Regions from separate parts of the Amycolatopsis sp. A1MSW2902 genome, predicted to be linked through region 3. Evidence: riboswitches for the same ligand, from Rfam matches in the RefSeq annotation. Region 3 holds a riboswitch; each other region holds the start of a gene.
What was found. A riboswitch is a leader RNA that binds a small molecule or an ion and turns the genes downstream of it on or off. The one in region 3 is predicted to bind cobalamin.
Positions count from the first base shown of each region.

Region 1: it holds a riboswitch for cobalamin, as region 3 does, so the genes downstream of both, DMP23_RS43245 (CoA-acylating methylmalonate-semialdehyde dehydrogenase) here and DMP23_RS46875 (hypothetical protein) in region 3, are expected to answer to the same signal.
Region 2: it holds a riboswitch for cobalamin, as region 3 does, so the genes downstream of both, DMP23_RS35875 (hypothetical protein) here and DMP23_RS46875 (hypothetical protein) in region 3, are expected to answer to the same signal.
Region 4: it holds a riboswitch for cobalamin, as region 3 does, so the genes downstream of both, metE (5-methyltetrahydropteroyltriglutamate--homocysteine S-methyltransferase) here and DMP23_RS46875 (hypothetical protein) in region 3, are expected to answer to the same signal.

Region 1 covers NZ_QJPO01000003.1:15,449-19,010, forward strand. Annotated here, with positions in the region: gene DMP23_RS43240 (acyl-CoA dehydrogenase family protein) at 1-84, opposite strand, end outside; gene DMP23_RS43245 (CoA-acylating methylmalonate-semialdehyde dehydrogenase) at 93-1,592, opposite strand; cobalamin riboswitch at 1,771-1,949, opposite strand; gene DMP23_RS43250 (helix-turn-helix domain-containing protein) at 2,327-3,562, opposite strand, start outside.
Region 2 covers NZ_QJPO01000001.1:7,684,749-7,688,310, reverse strand. Annotated here, with positions in the region: gene DMP23_RS35880 (CbiQ family ECF transporter T component) at 1-972, opposite strand, end outside; gene DMP23_RS35875 (hypothetical protein) at 959-1,609, opposite strand; cobalamin riboswitch at 1,623-1,770, opposite strand; gene DMP23_RS35870 (Gfo/Idh/MocA family protein) at 1,799-2,695, shown strand; gene DMP23_RS35865 (GNAT family N-acetyltransferase) at 2,878-3,562, shown strand, end outside.
Region 3 covers NZ_QJPO01000004.1:13,990-17,551, reverse strand. Annotated here, with positions in the region: gene prpB (methylisocitrate lyase) at 1-736, shown strand, start outside; gene DMP23_RS46885 (citrate/2-methylcitrate synthase) at 775-1,737, shown strand; gene DMP23_RS46880 (citrate/2-methylcitrate synthase) at 1,641-1,892, shown strand; cobalamin riboswitch at 1,940-2,174, shown strand; gene DMP23_RS46875 (hypothetical protein) at 2,294-2,686, shown strand; gene DMP23_RS46870 (pyridoxal-phosphate dependent enzyme) at 2,734-3,562, opposite strand, start outside.
Region 4 covers NZ_QJPO01000001.1:645,446-649,007, forward strand. Annotated here, with positions in the region: gene DMP23_RS03045 (ribonucleoside-diphosphate reductase subunit alpha) at 1-308, shown strand, start outside; gene DMP23_RS03050 (ribonucleotide-diphosphate reductase subunit beta) at 323-1,396, shown strand; cobalamin riboswitch at 1,572-1,793, shown strand; gene metE (5-methyltetrahydropteroyltriglutamate--homocysteine S-methyltransferase) at 1,892-3,562, shown strand, end outside.

The DNA of each region.
Region 1 (3,562 bases), on a different contig from region 3:
TTCCAGCGCGTGCGGCGCGAGGTGTTCGGCGGCGAATTCGGCCGCCGTGTCGCGCAGCGCGCACTGCTCGTCGGTGAGATGCACGGCGCGCCTCAGTCCATCGTCGGGATGACGAAGCTCGCGTTTTCCTTGGCCCCGGAAGGCCAGCGCGAGGTGACGGTCTTGGTCTTGGTGTAGAACCGCACCGAATCCGGGCCGTGCTGGTTCAGGTCGCCGAAGCCGGACCGCTTCCAGCCACCGAAGGTGTGATAGGCGATCGGCACCGGGATCGGCACGTTCACGCCGACCATGCCAGTGTCGACCCGCGACGTGAAGTCGCGGGCGGTGTCGCCGTCGCGGGTGAAGATCGCGACGCCGTTGCCGTACTCGTGCTCGCTCGGCAGCCGCAGCGCCTCCTCGTAGTCGGCCGCGCGCACCACCGCCAGCACCGGGCCGAAGATCTCCTCGCGGTAGATCCGCATGTCCGGCGTGACCTTGTCGAACAGGCAGCCGCCGAGGAAGAACCCGTTCTCGTACCCGTCGACAGTGACGTCCCGGCCGTCCACCACCAGTTCGGCGCCCTCGGCGACGCCGATGTCGACGTAGTCGCGCACCCGCTGCACCGCGGCCGAGCTGACCAGCGGGCCGAAGTCGGCGGTCTCGTCCAGCGCGGCGCCGACCTTGAGCGTCTTCACCCGTGCGGCCAGCCGTTCCACCAGCGCGTCGGCGGTCGCTTCGCCGACCGGCAACGCGACCGAGATCGCCATGCAGCGCTCCCCCGCCGAGCCGTACCCTGCGCCGACGAGCGCTTCCACGACCTTGTCGAGGTCGGCGTCCGGCATCACGATCAGGTGGTTCTTCGCGCCGCCGAAGCACTGCGCGCGTTTGCCGTGGTCCGCGGCCTGCGAATACACGTATTGCGCGATGTCCGACGAACCCACGAAGCCGACGGCCTCGACCCGCGGATCGGTGAGCAGCGCGTCGACCGCTTCCTTGTCGCCGTTGACCATCTGGAACACGCCCGGCGGCAGGCCAGCTTCGAGAAACAGCTCGGCCAGCCGCAACGGCACCGAGGGGTCGCGCTCGGACGGCTTGAGCACGAACGCGTTGCCGCACGCCAGCGCCGGGCCCGCCTTCCACAGCGGGATCATCGCCGGGAAGTTGAACGGCGTGATCCCGGCGACGACGCCCAGCGGCTGCCGCATCGAGTAGACGTCGATCCCGGTGCCCGCGCTGTCGCTGAACTCGCCCTTGAGCAGGTGCGGGATGCCGATCGCGAACTCCACGACCTCGAGCCCGCGCTGGATGTCGCCGCGCGCGTCGGCGACGGTCTTGCCGTGCTCGGACGACAGCAGCCGGGCCAGGCTGTCCTCCTCCGCGCGGACCAGGTCGACGAACCGCATCAGCACGCGGGCGCGGCGCTGCGGATTCCATTGCGCCCATTCGCGCTGTGCCTCGGCGGCCACGCCGACCGCGGCGGCGACTTCTGCCGCGGAGGCCAGCGGGACCCGTGCCTGGACCGTGCCGGTGCTGGGGTCGTAGACGTCGGCGAATCGCCCGGACGTGCCGGGAACCGGTTTGCCGCCGACGAAGTGCGTGAGTTCAGCAGTCACAGCGAAGCCTTTCGGAAAGAGCGCAGGAGAGAGCCGCCGCACGGGAACGCGCGGCGCGACAAGCACCGGATCCCGCCGCGGTACGGCAGGACGGCGCGGACCTACCGCAGCGGCGGCGGGTCGGCGTCTTTCACGCAGGCAGGGGTGAGCCACATGCGTTCTGCTCCATCCTCGTGGACGAACACGGACGTCCACGGCCGGTATCCTGGCTCCCGGATCTGCCCCGTCCCGGCCTTCCCGGCTCTCGCCAGTGGCCTTCTTCGCACGCGGGACGGCACTCCCCGGTCACAGTGGCGGGACCGCGCCGGACTCGCACCGGCTTCCCTGCACCGTGGACCTGTGGACACCATAAAGTAGGAAGTCCGAGTATGTCGAGAGTGGCGCACCCCTCATCCGGGCGGCCGATCCGCCGCCAGGCTGCCCGCGCGCTCGCCCAGCCGGCCCAGGGCCGGGACGCGGGGTCAGCGGCTCGGCGCGGGGCTGGGCGGGGATTACGCATCAATGCCAGGAACTTGGGGCGGCGCTGCGGGTGCGTTCGAGCCGCGTCCGCCCACGCCGAAGGTGTCGCCTGGGGCGCGGTCCGTGAGGGGAACCCCGAGGGAATCAGATTCCCTCGGGGTGGCCCTCACGGACCTCAAGACACGGCCAGGCGGAATCGGCGTGGCTCAAGTCCCTGGCATTGCCCGCCGCCGGCCGCGAGGGGCCCCTTCGCAGACTTGCCGCTCCCCGCGCGCTCACCCCAGCGGCGGGTACGGCAGCACGCTGCTTGAGTGGTCGGCCACCCGCAGCGGACGGCCGATCGCCGGGAACGCGCGCTGCGGGCACGCCGGGCGTTCGCACACTTTGCACCCCATGCCGATCGGGGTCACCGCCGCGTCCTTGCCGAGCGCCAGCCCGTCGGAGTACACGAGCCGGTTCGCGTGCCGCAGTTCGCAGCCGAGGCCGATCGCGAATGTCTTGCCCGGTTCGCCGTGCCCGCCCGCGGCACGCGTGACCGTGCGGGCGAGCCAGAAGTACTTCTTGCCGTCCGGCAGTTCGGCGATCTGCGTGACAATGCGGCCCGGCGAGGAAAACGCCTCGTAAACGATCCATAGTGGACACGAGCCGCCCGCGCGGGAGAAGTAGAATCCGGTGGCCGACTGGCGTTTCGACACGTTGCCCGCGCGATCGACCCGGACAAACGAGAACGGCACCCCGCGCGCACCGCGACGCTGCAAAGTGGACAGTCGATGGCACACGGTCTCGAAGCCGACGCCGAACTCTCCGGACAGCAACGTCACGTCGTAGCGAAGTCGTTCCGCCGCGCCGAGAAACGCCCGATACGGGAGCACCAGCGCGCCCGCGTAGTAGTTGGCGAGGCCGATCCGCAGCAGCCGTCGCGCGGTCTCGTCGGAGAATCCGCTGCTGTCGGCGAGCCGGTCGATCTCGGCACCGGATTCCAGCATCGCCAGCTCGGATCCCAGCCGGAACGCGACCTGTCCTGGCCGGAGCATCAGCGACAGCTGCAGCACCTTGTGTCGGCGGTCGAAGAAGTGCTGCCCAGTGCCGAGCTGTTCGGTGGCCACCCGCACGCCGTGTCGTTGCTTCAAAGCGGTGACCAGGCCCGCGCGCACTTCACCGGGATGAAGTCGCAACTCGGTCGCGAGGCCTTCGGCAGCTTGGTCCAGTATGCCGACGTGGTTGTTACGGGCGTAGAACCAGTCACGGACCTTTTCGTGCGGCTGCTGGACCGACGTCTGGTCCATCCCCTGCTCCGCGGTGAGCGCGGCGATGTTCTCGACCGCTTCGCGGTAACGGCGGTGCAGCGCGACCATCGCGTGGGCGACACTGGGCAGTTTCGCGGTCAGTTCGTCCACTTCGGATGGTGAGATCGCACCGTCCACTGTGTCGTCGGCGAACACCTCGCGCACGTCCGCGACCAAGCGGGCGGTGTCCTGCGGCGCGAAGAACTCGGCGTCCACGCCGAAGTG
Region 2 (3,562 bases), on a different contig from region 3:
CGGGCTGGCCGGGGTGGTGAGCGAAACCGGGTCGGCGAGCAGCACGAGCACCGCGGTCGCGACGCCGCACAGCGCGACCAGCGTTTCCGGCAGCCGCCACGGATCGGGCCGGTAGGTCGTGCGGCGGATCTGCCGTCCGCCGAGGACGAATCCGGCAGCGGCCAGCACCAGACCGGCGATGAGCATCGGCACGCCAAGCCACGACGCGGACCCGTCGAGCACGCCGTAAACCCCGACCGCGACACCCACCAAACCGGCCAGCACGCAGGTCGCGATCAGCATCCGGACGCGCGGGGAGAGATAGCCGCGCCGTCCGTAGCCGCGCGAATCCATGGCCGCCGCGAGTTGCAGCGACCGGTCCATGGCGTCGGCGAGCACCGGCACGAAAATCCCCTTCACGAACCGGAAGCCGCGCGTCTTCCCGGAGCGCAGCCGCCGCGCGCGACGCACCCGCTGCACGCTCTCGACCAGCTGCGGGGCCACCGACAGCGCGACGGTCACCGCCGTTCCCACCTCATACAGCGCCCCGGGTACCGCTTTGAGCAGGCGTTTCGGGTTCGCCAGCGCGTTCGCGGCACCGACGCAGAGCACGATCGTCGCCAGCCGGAGCCCGTCGTAAAGCCCGCCGAGCAGTTCCTCGGCCGAGGTGGGGCCGAGGAGCTGAATGCCGGCCGCGACGCTCGGCAACGGGATGGTCGGCAGCGTGAACAGGATGTGGCCGCCGTCCTCGCCGCCGATCAGGATCCGGAACAGCACGCGCGATGCCAGGATCACCGCGGCGATCCAGGCGTACATCCGAAACGCCAGCGCCCACGGCGCGTCGCCGCGGCGGAGCACCACGACGAACCCGGCCACCGCGATCACCAAAGCGAGCAGAACCGGGTTCGTGGTCCGGCTCGCGGCGACGGCGAGCGCGAGCGCCCACACCCACCACGCGCCGGGATGGAGCGCTCGCGGACTACTGCCCAGCACGCCTGCGACGCACCGCGACGACCGTCCCGGCCACCACGAGCAGCACGACGACCACGATGCCGATCACCAGTCCCCACGAGAACCCGCTGTCCGAAGTGGACGCCGGAGCCTGCGCGGGCGCGTTGGCCTTGCGCACCGGTTCGGTGCGCGGCGGCGGATACTCGGTGTAGGACTTGCCGATCGCGAACGACCAGCCCTCGAACGCTCCGGCAGGCGGCTTCCAGCTCTGCGCGCCGACCTGCGCCGACTGCCATTTGCCGCCGTTGGCAGCGGTCCAGAAGCTCCACGACGCCTTCTCCGGCGGCATGCCGGTGCAGGTCTGATCCGCGGGCTTGCTCTCGATCTTGCACATCACGGCCAGGCCGTATTTGCCCGCGCCGGTGAGTTCGAAGCCGGCGTTTTGCAGTGCGGTGACGCCGTTTTCCTGCTTGCCCGGCGCGCACCGGATGAGGGTTTCCCCGCCAAGCCCCTGGAAATCGACGATCACCGTGACGCCGTTGTCGTCCTGGCAGTAGCCGTCGGTGCCCTTGCCGGGTGTGGTGGCCGAGGCGGAAGAAGCACCGCCGAGACCGGTAGCGACGAGAAGAGCGCAGCCGGCGAGGACTCGCCCCCAGTGCCGCGCGTGCACGAACCGCATGTCAGATGTACCTCGCATCGATCGGACCACGACGGGCGATCCGGCTCGCGGCCCTCGCGGGGCCGCTCACGGTTGCGGGCCAGCGCCGGATTCTCACCGGCTTCCCCCGTTCGTGGCGAAGAACTTGTCGACGTTAACGCACCGCAGGCCGCGCCGGAAGCGACCGCGGACACACCTACACTTCCGGGCGTGGGACAGGACCAGCTGCGCGTCGGCCTCGTAGGAACCGGACCGTGGGCCACCACGGTGCACGCCCCCGGGCTCGCGGACCATCCGGGGACCGTGCTCAGTGCTGTGTGGAGCCGAAGGCCGGAGGCCGCCACCGCGCTGGCGCAGGCCTACGACGCCGTGCCCACCAGCGATCTGGACGAGCTGTTCGAGCAGGTCGACGCGCTCGCGTTCGCCGTGCCGCCGACCGTGCAGGCCGAACTGGCGACCCGGGCCGCGGAGGCGGGCAAGCACCTGATCCTGGAGAAACCGATCGCCCCCGACCTGGCCACGGCGCAGCGTCTCGCGGATGCCGTGACGTCCGCTGGCGTCGCTTCGCTGGTGATGCTGACGCTGCGGTTCGCCCAGCAAACGCGCGATTGGCTGGACGGCGTCACCGCCGCCGGCGGCTGGCGAGGCGGCAGCGTGCGCTGGCTGTCGGGCGCACTGCTCAGCGGCAAATACGCGACCTCGGCCTGGCGACAGGATCCGGCCGGCGGCGCGCTCGCCGACATCGGCCCGCACGCGTTCGACCTGCTCGACGCCGCCCTCGGCCCGATCACCGAGGTCCTTGCCGCCCACCGCGGTCCCGAAGATCTGTGGCAGCTGCTGCTCGAACACGAAGGCGGCATCACGAGCACCGCGACGCTCAGCCTCCGCCTGCCGGTCCAGCCGACGGTGGTCGAGTATTCGGTTTTCGGCGAACACGGCCTCCGCACGCTGGGCCGCACCGGCACGGCGAACGACGCGTACACCGCGCTGCTCGACGATTTCGCCGCGATGGTGTCGTGCGGAACGACCACGCATCCCTGCGATGTCCGCCGGGGCGTGCACCTGGCCCGGATCGTGGACCAGGCCCGCGCCGCGCTGAACCGTTAATTCGCTTGCCGGGTCTGAGACGATGAATGGGAAGTTCGTTTCGGACGAAGGAATGCCTATGTGCTCCGCCACGGCCCGCCCCGGCCGCCTGGCCTGAGCTGTTCGGCCTGCGCGCCCGGCGTGGGGTTGCCAGTTGTTGTGCTGCCCGCGCATTCCTTCTTCGCGAAAGGCTTCCACCAGAGATGTCCGCCCTTCAGGCATACGTCCGCGCGACCGCACCGATCGGCCGCGAAACCGAGCGAATCGGCCCGTTCCTGGCGACTTTCGCCAAGGACAGCTCTCATCCGATGGCGAACTACGCCATCCCCGACGACGGCGCGAACCCTTCGTCCGCCGAGATCGCTCTTCTGATTTCCGCTTACCGGCAACGAAATCTCCTGCCCCGGCTGGAGTTCTTCACCGACGCGGCTCCCGATGTCGAAGCGGCTCTCGTCGCGGCGGGATTCACGCTGGAACGACGCGTGCCGGTGATGACCTGCGGCACCGAAGACCTCGTCGATTGCGTTGCGCCAGAACACATTCAGCTGCGCGAACCGTCGTCCGACGACGAATTCCGCCGCCTGCGGTCCGTGCAGAACGTCGCTTTCGGTGAGTCGCCCGACGTGTCGGACGCCGATGTCGAACGCAACCGCGACTACCTGACCGTCCTGGCCGAACACGGCGAAACCATTGTGGGCGGCGGAATCGCACTGGACATCGTCTCCGGCGCAACGGAAATCGTCGGCATCGCCGTAGCCGCAGAACACCGAGGCCAAGGCATCGCGGCGGCCATCACCGCACACCTCACCCGCTTAGCCCACGAACGCGGTGCACGGACGGCGTTCCTCACGCCGGGCGATGTGGGGATCGGGACGGTGTACCGGCGCG
Region 3 (3,562 bases):
CGGCGCTGTGCTGTCCGCGGACCTCGGCCTTCCCGATATCGGTCTGACCACCATTGCCGAGGTTTCCGACCGGGCCCAGCAGGTCGCCCGGGTGACCGCGCTGGTCGACGCCGACACCGGCTTCGGCGAGCCGATGAACGCCGCCCGCACGGTCCAGCTCCTGGAAGACGCGGGTGTGGCCGGGATGCATCTGGAGGACCAGGTCAACCCGAAACGCTGCGGCCATCTCGACGGCAAGGACGTCGTCGAGATGGCCGCAGCGGTCCGCCGCATTTCGGCCGCGGTGTCCGCCCGCCGTGACCCGGACTTCGTCGTCGCCGCCCGCACCGACGCGGCCGGGGTCAACGGCCTGGACGACGCGATCGAGCGGGCCAAGGCCTTCGCCGACGCGGGTGCGGACCTCATCTTCCCCGGGGCCATGACCGGTCCAGCCGACTTCGAGAAGATGCGCGCCGCCGTCGACGTCCCGATTCTCGCCAACATGACCGAGTTCGGCAAAAGCAAGCTGCTGGATGCCCCGACGCTGGAATCGCTCGGAGTGAACCTGGTCATCTACCCGGTCACCTTGCTGCGGATCGCGATGCACGCCGCCGGAGCGGCGCTGCGCGAGATCGCCGGGGAAGGCACCCAGGAGGGGCTGCTGGACCGCATGCAGCACCGCCGCGACCTCTACGACCTGCTCGATTACCAGTCTTACGCCACGTTCGACCAGAACATCTTCACTTTTTCCGTGTGACCCCGGCCGGGACGCACACGAGCACCGGGAGGACGCCGATGTCCGCACCAACCATCCACAAAGGACTCGCCGGAGTCGTCGTCGACACCACCGAGGTGTCTATGGTCAACCCCGACACCAACTCGCTGACCTACCGCGGTTATCCGGTCCAGGACCTCGCCGCGCACTGCAGCTTCGAGGAGGTCGCCTACCTGCTCTGGCACGGCGAGTTGCCCACCCCGGCCGAACTGGCCGCGCAGAACGAAGCCGAACGGGCGCAGCGCGGCCTGCCGGCCGACCTGGTGATGACGTTGCTCAGCCTGCCCGAAACTGCGCATCCGATGGACACCCTGCGCACGGCCGTCAGCATCCTCGGCGCGAACGATCCGGCCGAGGACGACAACTCGCCTGAAGCCAACCGTGCCAAGGCACTGAGGTTGTTCGCGGTGCTGCCCTCGGTCGTCGCGATGACCCAGCGCCGCCGGCACGGTCTGCTGCCGCTTCCTCCCCGAGAGGACCTCGGCTACGCGGAGAACTTCCTGTACCTGACCCTCGGCCAGGTTCCCGAGCCGGTGCTCGTGCGGGCTTTCGAGACGTCCCTGATTCTCTACGCCGAGCACAGCTTCAACGCCTCCACGTTTACGTCGCGGGTGGTCACCTCGACGCTGTCGGATCTCTACAGCGCGGTGACCGCGGCGATCGGTGCGGTGAAGGGACCGTTGCACGGCGGCGCGAACGAAGCCGTGATGGCGACGTTCGAGGAGATCGGTACCGCAGGCAACGCGGAAGCCTGGCTGGCACAGGCACTCGCCGACAAACGCAAGATCATGGGCTTCGGCCACCGCGTGTATAAGAAGGGCGATTCACGCGTCCCGACCATGCGCCAGGCCTTGCAGGAGGTCTCGGAACACCGCGATGGACACGCATGCTCGACCTCTACGAAGCACTCGCTCAGGCGATGTACACGGCGAAGGGGCTGCACCCGAACCTGGATTACCCGGCGGGCCCTGCGTACCACTTGATGGGATTCGATACCCCGGTGTTCACGCCGATCTTCGTCGCCGCGCGGATCACCGGCTGGACCGCGCACATCACCGAACAGCTCGCCGCCAACAGCCTGATCCGCCCGTCGAGCACCTACAACGGCAAACCGCAGCGTGCCATTGCCCGCTCGTGATCGCGCGGGCAATGGCACGCGGGGAGGAAAGGGAGAATGTGGGCGGCTAGAGTGGTGACGCAGCTGGTTCGATCCCCGTGAGTGCCATGGCGGGGATCGAGGCAAGAGGGAACCCGGTGCGAATCCGGGACTGCCCCGCAGCGGTGAGCAGGAACGACCGCTGTCAGTCTCCCCGGAGACAGCACTGAGCCCGGTCGGGCTTGGGAAGCGACGGCCAGTAGGGACCTGGCGCACGCCGGAATGCCCGCGAGTCCGAAGACCTGCCCGCTGTGCACTCGGCAACCGCGGGGTGCAGGCCGTGACCTCGCGGGTTGGGTCGTCGCCGGAATCGGGGCCGGTTGCCGGTCACCGGTTCGGATGCCCTCCCGCAGGTTCACGCGGACTCGCGAAGGAGAGCCCCCGTGACCCAGACCACTCCGACCAGCCGTGCCGCCGTGTACGGCTATCCCCGCCAGGGTGCCCAGCGGGAGCTGAAGAAAGCGATCGAGTCCTACTGGAGCGGGCGCAGCGACGCCGATGCCCTGTTCGCGGCCGCCCGTGACCTGGGCGCCCGCATGGCTGCGGCTGTGGGACCACACCGTCGGGCACGCCACCAGGAACGGCCCGCCCGCCGCGGCCTGACCCACCCCCGCCGACACCCGGCCACACTCCCCGATCAGTGGAAGAGCTGGACAGACCAGCGACTCTCGCACACCGCCAGACCGCGCTTCTTGATCAACTCGAGCCAAGGATCACTGCCACAGTGGATCTGCGGATCGAGGCTTAGGGCCCACGCCCTGCAACGACGCAGCTGAACGCGGGTCCAAGGACAGCACCACCGCAAGACCGGGATCGGCAAACCTCAAAGGCGGTTGGCGTTCTTCCAGTCCTCCGCGGTGCCGGAGTCGGCGAACAACGTCACCACGGTTTCGTCCGGGGTGCGGGTAGCGGCCAAGCGGCGGGCGGTGAGCCAGTTGGCCGCCGCGGAGCCGCCGATTGCGGTGCCGGTGGCGTCGCGGAAGTCGCGCATGCTGCGGAGGACCTCGGGGTAGGAGACGGTCTGGTGCCGGACTCCCGGGATCAGACCGCTGACGAAGCGCTGGTGCATGCCGTAGCCTAGGCCGCCGGCGCCCGGGAACTTGGAGATTTCGTTCGGCGGGCTCGTGGTGCCGAAGGGGAGTTCCGCCGGGGTCACCGCGACGACGTCGAGTTCGCCGTACTCCTTGCGCAGTGCGCGGGCGACTCCGCCCAGGGTGGCGCCGCTGCCGACCGCGGCTGTCCACGCGGACGGGCGGCGTCCGGCTAGCTGGGTGATGATTTCCTGGCCGGTGAGGAACTGGTTCACCGCGAAGTTGTGTGCGTCGCGGTGCTGCGCGACCATCGTCCAGCGCGGGTCGGCGTCGGCGATTTCCTTGGAGAGCTTGAGGAATCCCAGCACGAACTCCGAACCGCGGGAGAACTCGACCGAGGCTCCGGTGCCGCGGATCTCCTCGACGACGCTCTCGGCCATCGAACTCGGCAGCACGACCTTGATCGGGATTCCGGCCAGTTTCCCGAGGTGCGCCAGCGCCCGCGCCATGTTGCCGCCCGAACCGGCGACGATGCGCAGTCCGTCCAGGCGGTCGGCGTTGGCGTTCACGGCACCGCACAGCAGCGAGTACGCGGTGCGGTCCTTGACCGAGCCGAACGGG
Region 4 (3,562 bases), on a different contig from region 3:
TGCGGGCGCAGTCCGCGACGCACGTGGAGAAGAGCACCCTGCGCGGCACCGACGGCAAGCTGAACGCCGTCTCCGCCACCCCCGCCCCGGCCGCTCCGGCTGCCGCCGCTCCGGCCGCCGCGCCTTCCCCGGCACCGTCGCCGTCGCCGTCAGCCGCGGTTCCGGCCGCTTCTCCCGCACCGTCGCCGTCGCCCGCCGCGGCCGTCCCGGCGGAGCCGAAGGAGATGCCGAAGACCGACGTCGACTTCGTCGCCACCGAGGGCGCTGCCTGCCGGATCGACGACCCCGACTGCGAAGCCTGCCAGTAAGGAATTCCTGAACCATGACGAACGTGGAAACGACGGACGCGACCGGCCTCGGCGAGATCGAGGTCGGCGCGGCCCGGATCAACGTCGACGACAAGCGCATGATCAACGCGCGCGCCGACGTCAACCAGCTGCTGCCAATGAAGTACCGGTGGGCGTGGGACAAGTACCTGGCGGCGTGCAACAACCACTGGATGCCGACCGAGGTCGCGATGCAGGCCGACATCGCGCTGTGGAAGTCGCCGGACGGCCTCACCGAGGACGAGCGGCAGATGCTCAAGCGCAACCTCGGCTTCTTCGCCACGGCGGAGTCGTTGGTGGCCAACAACATCGTGCTCGCGGTGTACCGCCAGATCACGAACCCGGAGTGCCGCCAGTACCTGCTGCGCCAGGCGTTCGAGGAGGCCGTGCACACGCACACCTTCCAGTACATCTGCGAAAGCCTCGGCCTGGTCGAGGGCGAGCTGTTCAACATGTACCGCGAGGTCCCGTCCATTTCGGACAAGGACGCGTGGGCGCTGAAGTACACGCAGAACCTGGAGAACCCGGACTTCGAGACCGGCACGCCGGAGGCCGACCAGGCGTTCCTGCGCGACCTCGTGGCGTTCTACGTGATCTTCGAAGGCATGTGGTTCTACACCGGTTTCGCGCAGATCCTGTCGCTGGGCCGGCGGAACAAGATGGTCGGCATCGCCGAGCAGTACCAGTACATCCTGCGCGACGAGTCGATCCACCTGAACTTCGGCATCGACTGCATCAACCAGATCAAGATCGAGAACCCGCACCTGTGGACCGAGGAGTTCCAGGCCGAGGTGCGCGGAATGCTGCAGGACGCGTGCGAGCTCGAGGTGAAGTACGCCCGAGACACCATGCCGCGCGGCATGCTCGGCCTGTCGGCTGACCTGTGCGAGCAGTACATGCACTTCATCACCGACCGGCGCGCCCAGCAGATCGGCCTGTCCCCGATCTACGGCGAGAACGAAAACCCGTTCCCGTGGATGTCCGAGGCGATGGACCTGAAGAAGGAAAAGAACTTCTTCGAAACCCGCGTCATCGAATACCAGTCCGGCGGCGCGCTCGACTGGGACTGATCCCGGTTCCGGCACAACGCTGAACACTCGGCCCCGTCCTGGTTCGCCAGGGCGGGGCCGAGTCGCGTTTCGGCGAGCCGGTCTGTTTCGCCAGCACTGCGTGGTCCGGGACCGCGTTGAATCCCGCCATCCGGGAGCCGCGTCCGGCTTGTGCCGGATCCGCGCGGGAACCGCTAAGCTCAGCCCCGCCACTGGTTCGCCAGGACGCAGCCGCGTCCCGGCGAGGCAACAGGGAACCCGGTGCGATTCCGGGACTGCCCCGCAGCGGTATGTGGGAACGAAAGCTGTCACCGCGAAATGCGGTAAAGCACTGGGCGCCCAGCCCGGGAAGCGACAGCCGGTAGGCACGAGCGATACGCCCACGAGTCCGAATACCTGCCACTGGCACGCACGCCGACGGCGTGCGTGAGTCCGGGCCTCGCGGGAAGGGCACCGACCGAAGCACGACTTCCGCGTGCCCGGACTCTTCCGGCGAGCACGTGAGGATGCATTGCTGTGACCACGATCGGCACTACCGTTCTGGGCTATCCGCGGATCGGCCCAGCGCGAGAACTCAAACGAGCACTCGAGTCCTACTGGTCAGGAAAAACCACCGAAGAAGACCTCCTGACCGCCGGACGGCAGCTGCGCGAGCAAACCTGGACAACCCTGCGAGACCAGGGCCTCGACTCAATCCCGTCCAGCACTTTCTCGCTCTACGACCAGGTCTTGGACACCGCCGCCCTCTTCGGCGCTCTGCCGGACCGCTTCACCCGGCTGGGCCTGTCGCCACTGGACACCTACTTCGCCGCCGCACGAGGAGTCCCGGACGCACCCGCCCTCGAAATGACGAAGTGGTTCGACACCAACTACCACTACCTGGTCCCGGAACTGGGCCCGAACTCCCGCTTCGCGCTCACCGGCACCGCCCCGATCGACGAAGTCCGCGAGGCAAAGGCACTAGGCATCACGCCACGCCCGGTACTCGTCGGACCGGTCACCTTCCTACTGCTGGCCAAGCCCACCGAACCCGGCTTCAACCCACTTGAACTGCTGGACGAACTACTTCCCGCCTACGCCGAACTTCTGGGCAAACTGGCCGACGAGGGCGTCGAATGGGTCCAGTTGGACGAACCAGCCTTCGCTGCCGACCGGACCACGCCGGAGTTCAACGCACTCACCCGCGCTTACCACTGGCTGGCCAAGGAAACCCATCGCCCGAAGCTGCTGGCAGCCGGATACTTCGGCGGCCTCGGCCGAGCACTGGGCGTCCTAGCCCGCTCCCCCATCGAAGCAATAGCCGTGGACCTGGCAACCGATGAGTCCTTTGTGGACAAAGTCGCAGCAGAAGGAGCACTGCGAGACAAGGAAGTCCTAGCCGGAGTAGTAGACGGCCGAAATGTCTGGCGCACCGACCCAGACGTCGCACTAGCCCACGCAGCGCAACTGCGAGACACCGCCGCACGCGTGAGCATCTCAACGTCCTGCTCGCTACTTCACGTCCCCTACGACGTGAACGCGGAAACAGACCTCGCCCCGCGCCTCAAGAACTGGCTGGCTTTCGCGAAGCAAAAGGTGGACGAGGTCGTCCTGCTAGGCCGAGCCCTAAGCGGAGAGAAGGCCGACCTCACTCCGGCCCGAGCCGCGGCCGCCGACCGGGCCGGAGCCGCCGAACTCAACGACGCCAACGTCCGTGCACGAGTCAACGCACTCCGCCCAGTAGACACCGTCCGCGCGCCGTATGCAGAACGCGCTGCGGCACAACAGAAATCCCTGAACCTGCCCCCACTACCGACCACCACAATCGGCTCCTTCCCGCAAACCAGCGAGGTCCGCCGAGCCCGAGCCGCACTCCGCGCGGGCGAACTCGACGACACCGCCTACCGCACCGCGATGCGCACCGAAATCGACCGCGTCGTACGGCTGCAGGAAGACCTGGGCCTAGACGTCCTGGTCCACGGCGAACCCGAGCGCAACGACATGGTCCAGTACTTCGCCGAACAACTGACCGGCTTCGCGGCGACCGCCCTCGGCTGGGTCCAGTCGTACGGATCCCGTTGCGTCCGCCCGCCAATCCTCTTCGGCGACGTCTCCCGGCCACGCCCGATGACCGTCGAATGGGCGCAGTACGCGCAAAGCCGCACCGACCGTCCGGTGAAGGGCATGCTGACCGGCCCGGTCACGATC